One region of the Paraburkholderia sp. UCT31 genome, then DNA from elsewhere that is predicted to be linked to it. Evidence: predicted binding sites of a transcription regulator. Region 1 holds the regulator's gene; the other holds the start of a gene.
What was found. Region 1 encodes FNR, which switches genes on or off when oxygen is low (the NO sensors DNR and NnrR bind a similar motif). Its sites were predicted from a motif close to TTGATNNNNATCAA; they were not measured.
Positions count from the first base shown of each region.

Region 2: the regulator FNR is predicted to act here: its motif matches at 1,592-1,605, upstream of F6X40_RS37065 (universal stress protein).

Region 1 covers NZ_VZQP01000004.1:206,799-210,156, reverse strand. The annotation lists gene F6X40_RS04450 (universal stress protein) at 1-52, opposite strand, end outside; gene F6X40_RS04445 (response regulator) at 719-1,126, shown strand; gene fnr (fumarate/nitrate reduction transcriptional regulator Fnr) at 1,143-1,925, shown strand; gene F6X40_RS04435 (PAS domain S-box protein) at 2,048-3,148, shown strand; gene F6X40_RS04430 (universal stress protein) at 3,182-3,358, opposite strand, start outside.
Region 2 covers NZ_VZQP01000075.1:1,694-5,051, forward strand. The annotation lists gene F6X40_RS37060 (helix-turn-helix domain-containing protein) at 27-794, opposite strand; gene F6X40_RS37065 (universal stress protein) at 1,016-1,483, opposite strand; gene F6X40_RS37070 (FadR/GntR family transcriptional regulator) at 1,765-2,454, shown strand; gene F6X40_RS37075 (acyl-homoserine-lactone synthase) at 2,510-3,103, opposite strand; gene F6X40_RS37080 (hypothetical protein) at 3,260-3,358, shown strand, end outside.

The DNA of each region.
Region 1 (3,358 bases):
CGCGCTGCGCGCTGGGACTGTCGTCGAGCGCAACCAGAATTCGTGCATACATGTTGGACTCCCTGTGAAAGCGCTGGCATGAACCGAAGCGGTGCCGTCGCGTGTCCGCGCCGACAGTGTGAAGCGCGCGCCGCCGCGCGGCTTGACGCAGGTCAATGGCTCGCCGCTCGGGAGCTGGTTGCGCACGTCCACCGGGATCGTGACCTGGCCCTTCGAAGTGATAGTTGCTGCTGCCATAGTGGCACCTCCGATGCTCCTAGCATTTAGGTAAGGAGAAGAAAAAGGCAAGGACGAAATGGCCGCACGCCGATGAGGTTTTTAACAGCAGACAGGCTAGAAACGCCGGGCAGCCTCGGAAGGCAGCGTCCAGACGTTATCGTCTATCGTGCCAGCACGGTCGACGATGAGCAGGAGTGGGAAATATCGATAATTTGCATCGTAGGCACGTCTTCCCCGGCAGTAACAAGCCCACTCAGATACTTACTATTCTTCGAATAATTGAAAATACATAATGGCCGGTCTATCGCACAGCTTTCCAATTCTTTAATGCCACTTCGTATTAATATATTTTCGACGCCGATATGTTCGCCCGTCACTTCTGATTGAACAGCAAAGCAGCCACACCATAGGAATATTCCTACAACATTACCCGAACTCCTAGCGCCGCTTAAATCCCCGCCGATATATTTCTGAGATGAGGTCGCCAATACTGGTCGGTATGGACACCGCCCCGCCAGCCACCTTATCGAGAGTCTTCCTCGTCGACGATGCGACCGAGGTCCGACGCCGGCTTGCTTGCCTGATCGCGCTGATTCCCGGCATCGAAATCGCCGGCGAGTCCGCCGGCGTCGAGCACACGTTCGACGACATCGTCGCGAGTCGCGCCGATGTCGCGGTGCTGGACCCGTGCTTCTCGGGCAAGACCAATCTGCTGCTGCTCGCGGCGCTGTCGCGGGTGCGGCCGTCCATCGTCAGCATCGTGTTGACCAATCATTGCGCGACGGCGTTTCGCCGAGCGTGCGAAGCGGCGGGCGCCGACTTCTTCTTCGACAAGACCTCGGAGTTCGAACTCGCCTGCCGTGCCATCGAAGCGATTGCCTATGCGCGTCGTGCGCATCCGGTCTGACCGCCAGGAGCCGATCATGCAAGTTGCCGCAGTCTGTGAACCCCGCCACGACGCGCCCCGCACTTCGCACGTCGTACCGATCCACGTCGTGCCACGCACCGCGGCCACACGCTACGCCGTGCCGCGCTGCTCCACCTGCGCGATGCGCGCGATCTGCATGCCGCCCGAGCTGACATCCGACGAACTGAGCCGACTCGACACGTTGATCTGCTCGACGCGCTCGATCAAACGCGGTGATGCGCTGTATCGCGCGGGCGACGTGTTTCAAAGCATCTACGCGATCCGCGCCGGATCGTTCAAGACCGTGGTCATGCACCGCGACGGCCGCGAGCACGTGACTGGCTTCCAGATCGCCGGCGACTCGCTCGGCCTCGACGGCATCAGCGAGGGCAAGCAGAATTGCGATGCGATCGCGCTCGAAGACAGCGTCGTGTGCATCATTCCGTTCGCGCAACTCGAAGCGATCTGTCGCGAGATGAAGCCGATGCAGCATCACATCTACCAGATGATGAGCAGCGAGATCGTGCGCGAATCGAGCCAGATGATGCTGCTCGGCACGATGAGCGCCGAACAGCGCGTCGCGACGTTTCTGCTGAATCTGTCGAAGCGCTTCAAGGCGCGCGGCTTTTCCGCGGCGGAGTTTCATTTGCGCATGACCCGCGAGGAAATCGGCTGCTTTCTGGGCATGAAGCTCGAAACGGTGAGCCGGATGTTCTCGAAGTTCCAGCGCGAGCGCCTCGTCAAGGCGAACGGCAAAACGATCCGCATCGAAGACGCGGAAGGACTGGCTCGGGTTTGAACGCCGACGCGACGCTCGCCTCACGTTCGTTCGCGGGACATGCGGGGTGGAACAAGCGCTCCCGAACTGATATAACTCGGTGCGTTGCGGTGCGCGACCTTGCGTGACCACCCGGAGGAGCGATGGGTCTGTCGAGCGGCGAGTCTTCCTGCTTCACCGGTGCGGCGTCCGTGTCGGACGTGCCAGTAGAGGATCGCTATTTCATGTTGATCGATGCGGTTCAGGACTATGCGATCTTCATGCTCGACGTGTCCGGCCGCGTGACCAGCTGGAATCCCGGCGCACAGCGCATCAAGGGCTACACGCCCGAAGAAATCATCGGCCAGCATTTCTCGAAGTTCTATACCCCGGAAGACATCGCGGCCGGCAAGCCCGCCCGCGAACTGGAAATCGCCGCAGCCGTAGGCCGCGGCGAAGACGAAGGCTGGCGCGTACGTCGCGACGGCTCGCGTTTCTGGGCCAACGTGGTCGTTTCCGCCGTGCACGACGCGTCGGGCGCGCTGCTCGGCTTCGCCAAGATCACGCGCGACCTGACCGAACGTATGCGCCTCGCGGAACTCGAACGCGCGAATCAGGTATCCACGCACGTGCAGATCGCCCGCGAAAACGAGCAAAAACGTATGGCGCGCGAACTGCACGACGATCTCGGCCAACGGCTGACCGCGCTGAAAATGAGCGTCGCGCTGCTCGAAGCGAAGCTGAAAAGCCAGGCCGACACCGAGCCGCTGGCCGCGCAGACGCACGAACTGCAAAAGCAGATCGACTGGATGGCCGCTTCGCTGCGGCGTATCGCCGCCGATCTGCGGCCCCCGCTGCTCGACGACCTCGGGCTCGCCGCCGCGCTCGACTGGCTGGCCGAAGACTTCACGAAACGCTACAACGTGCGCTCGAGCGTGCATCTCGAACCGGCCGAGCCGGTATGCGGCGAATTCGCGGCGACGGCGCTGTTTCGCATCGTTCAGGAGGCGTTGACGAACGTCGCGCGGCACGCCAAGGCCAGCCGCGTACGCATCGACATGACCTGCGCGGGCCCCATCGTATCGCTCGATATCGAGGATGACGGCGTGGGTGTCGCGCTGGATCGGTCGCAGGGAACAGATTCATTCGGTTTGCTCGGCATTCGCGAACGCGTGCGGCAGTTGCGCGGCAACGTGTCGTTCACCAGCTCGCCGGGCCATGGCTTCAGGATCTCGATCCAGATACCGGCCGACGCGCTCGCGTAATGCTCACGCGCTGTCGCGCCCCGCTGTCGCGGGTTACTCTGCAGGCGCATCCTCGGTGCTTTGCTCGCGCATGAGCAGCACCGGACAGGTCGAGAAACGCAGCACCCGCTCCGCCACGCTGCCGATCACGAGGCGCCGCACGCCGCGTCGCCCATGCGTGCCCAGCACAAGCAGATCGGCGTGGATCTGCTCGCCGTGGCGCAGCACGAT
Region 2 (3,358 bases), on a different contig from region 1:
CGCGACCGTCTAGGCCACTCTGGCCGCTAGATCTGCCGCAAGCCTTCGAGATCGACGATGTGAATGTGCTTGCCTCGCGTGTCGATCAGGCCGCGTTTTTGAAATCTTGACAGGGTACGGCTGACCGTTTCGAGCGTCATGCCGAGGTAGCTGCCCATGTCCTCGCGCGTCATTCGCAGATTGAATTCCGACCACGAGTAGCCGCGCTGCGCATTGCGCTGTGACACGTCCAGCAGGAAGGCGGCGACGCGTTCGTCGGCGGACAGCGAGCCGAGCACCATCATCTGCGCGGCTTCGCTGACGATCTGCGCGCCCAGTAGCTTGTGCATGCGCTCCTGGATCGAACTGATTTCGCGACACAGCAGCTTCAGCGCGCTATATGGAACGATGCACACCGTGCTGTCTTCCAGCGCGACGGCGCTGCACGCATGGACGTCCGCGCTGATGCCGTCGAGCCCGAGCGGCTCGCCGGCCAGACGCAGCCCGGTGACCTGCTCGCGGCCGACGCGGTGGACCATCACAGTCTTCATCGAGCCGGAGCGCACCGCGTAGATATTGTCGAAGCGGTCGCCGCTGCGATACAGCGCTTCGCCGCGCGGCACCGAGCGCGCCGAACAGATCAGCGTTTCGAGCTTCGGCAGTTCCTCCGCCGACAGCCCCTGCGGCATGCAGATCTCACGCATCGAACAGCTGGAGCAGCGCGCGGCGGTACGTGCGGCTGCGCGTGCCGCCACGGCCTCGCGGTTGCCGGCGGAGCGGGTCGAGGAACGGGTCACAGCAGTAGGATTGAGCATGTTCGATTATTGGTAGTGGTGAAATTGTCCCACCCGCTATGACCCGCAACTGGCGGCAAAGTGACACGTTCGCTGCTCGGCAGTCCGAGCAACGGCGGTGCTCTGACGAAGGTGAGAAGGTGAGCCGCCGCGGCCTATATCGACGTCGCCCGTCGACGGGTAGCGTGGCTCGATTCCGGCAAGGCAGGGCGTGGCGTGCCGCCCTGCGCCTGATGAAAGAGTCAGGCGGGTTCCTTGTCGGTGCCCGCGGCGGACGGTACCAGCAGAACCGGAAGAGTGGCCTGGCGCACGCAGCGTTCAGCGACGCTGCCGAGAATCAGCCGCTGAAAGCCACGCCGGCCGTGCGTGCCCATCACGAGCAGGTCGGCGTTGAATTCGGCGGCGGCCTGCAGCACGATCTCGGCGACATCGCCGAGCGACGAAGCCTCGGAGACCGCCGGGTCGCCCTTCACACCTTGCTCGGCCATCACTTTCGAAAACTCGGCACGCAGCTCCTGGCCTTCCTCGATCAGGCGGTTGCGCAGGATCGACGGATCGTAGCCGGGCGCCTCGAAGTACATCGGCGTGTTTTCGACGACATAAAATGGCCGCAACACCGCGCCATTCGATTTGGCGAGATCGAGCGCCGCTTCGAACGCACGGCGTGAGGTATTGCTGCCGTCGACCGCTACAAGGATGCGTGTGTACATATCGGCTCCGCGTCAAAAATGCGTCTGCCACATTGCTAACCGCGGCAGGTTTATTGATCTTTTATACCAATGAAGCTTAGATGATTGCCCGAAAAGATGCACCGGACCAGGATGTAAATCAAACACTTGCCAAATATTCCGGCGCGGCGCGGACAAAATGGCGGGCGCGGCGGCGTGCGCGAAGCGGCCTGGCATGCTTACAACCCGTAAAACTTTGCTGAAGCCGAAACAGGGTTGGCCTTACAATCAAGCCATATTCAGACAAGCTGGCCAGTCCGCTGATGAACGATCGAAAAACCAAGGGCTTACCCGAGCAGATCTACGGCGACATTCTCAACCGCATCCTCGAAGGCGAGTACAAGGAAGGCGAGCGATTGCCGACCGAGCACGCGCTGGCGGAGCGTTTCGCCACGTCCCGACCGACCGTGCGCGAAGCGCTCGCGCGATTGCGGGCCGACGGCATCATCTCGACGCGGCACGGCTCTGGCACGACCGTCGCGCGGCGCCCCGATCCGGACGTACGCCGCTTCGCGCCGCTCGAAACGCTGTCCGATATCCGCCGCTGCTATGAGTTTCGCATCGTGACCGAGGCGGGCGCGGCCGCGCAGGCAGCGCTGAAGGCCGACGCCGACGACATCGCCGCGATCCAGCACGCGTGGGACGAGCTCGAGCGCATCATCGAGGCGCAGGGGATCGGCGCGAAGGATGATTTCCTGTTTCATCAGGCGGTCGCGCGCGCGTCGAAGAATCCGTTTTTCATCACGGTGATGTCGTTCATCGAGGAACAGATCCTGTTCAGCATGAACCTGTCGCGCAATCTGTCGCTCGTCAAGACGGTGGAGCGGCAGCGGCTGGTGCAGGCCGAACACATGGCGGTGCTCGACGCAATCCGCCGCAAGGACGCGGCGGGCGCGGGGGCCGCAATGCGCGCGCATCTCGAGAACGCGCTGGAACGGATGTTCGGTTCCTGAGTCCGCGCGCGGGTGAAGGCGGCGCGACTTTTGTCAGGCCGCGCTTCGGCGCGGCTCAAGCAGCGACGGCGACCGGCCCGAACAGCGAGGTCAGCGTTTTCGCGCTCACCGCGACGTCGAGCGCGACGGCCCGCTCGATGCCAATCTGCAGCGGCGGCCCGAGCCGGCTGATGTCGAGGCCGGCTCGGCGCAGCATCCTCTCGATCGGCGTGGTGGTCACCGTGACGTAATGCGTGATGCCCATGCGCTGCGCGAAGCGCATCACTTCCTGAATTGCGCGGATTGTCATATCCGTGAAACCAAACGACTGTTCCTCACCGCCGGTTTCGATCGCCCAGCGGCTCAGTTCCCAGATATGTCGCCCGACCGGCGCGGCCGCGCCATGCAATAGCTGCGGGAAGGTGTCTTTCAGCATGTTCGGACCTTCGGTCGGCATCAGGCGCCAACAGCCGCGCAACCGTTCGTCTTCGCCCTGAATCAGCATGTAGTACGGCCCGAGCGCGTCGTAGCCGTCGATCTCCATTCCCGCGATGGTCGGAATCTCCCAGCCGAGCCGGCCGTGAAAGACACGGGCGCGCAAGCGGTACATCTCGTTGATCAGTTCGTTGTCGAATTCCTGCCGGAGTCCAATTCGGATCGTGGTTTGCATGACGTTCTCCTGTACGCGTTGGGGGGCTGCCAGATACGCAGGAAAACTTATGCATTCTGAATCTTTGCGCCACCTACCTACCTGGATAGGTGTGGATGCTTATCGGGTATATCAGAATTCAGACTCGTCTCCGCCCCCAACCTACAAGGCTCCAAAATGGAACTCCTCGACAATCACTGGCAACCGCAAACCCACCTCCAGGCGCGTCCTTCGGAGGTCTCTTCGGCAGTGGATCGGGTTCTGATCATTGCCTAT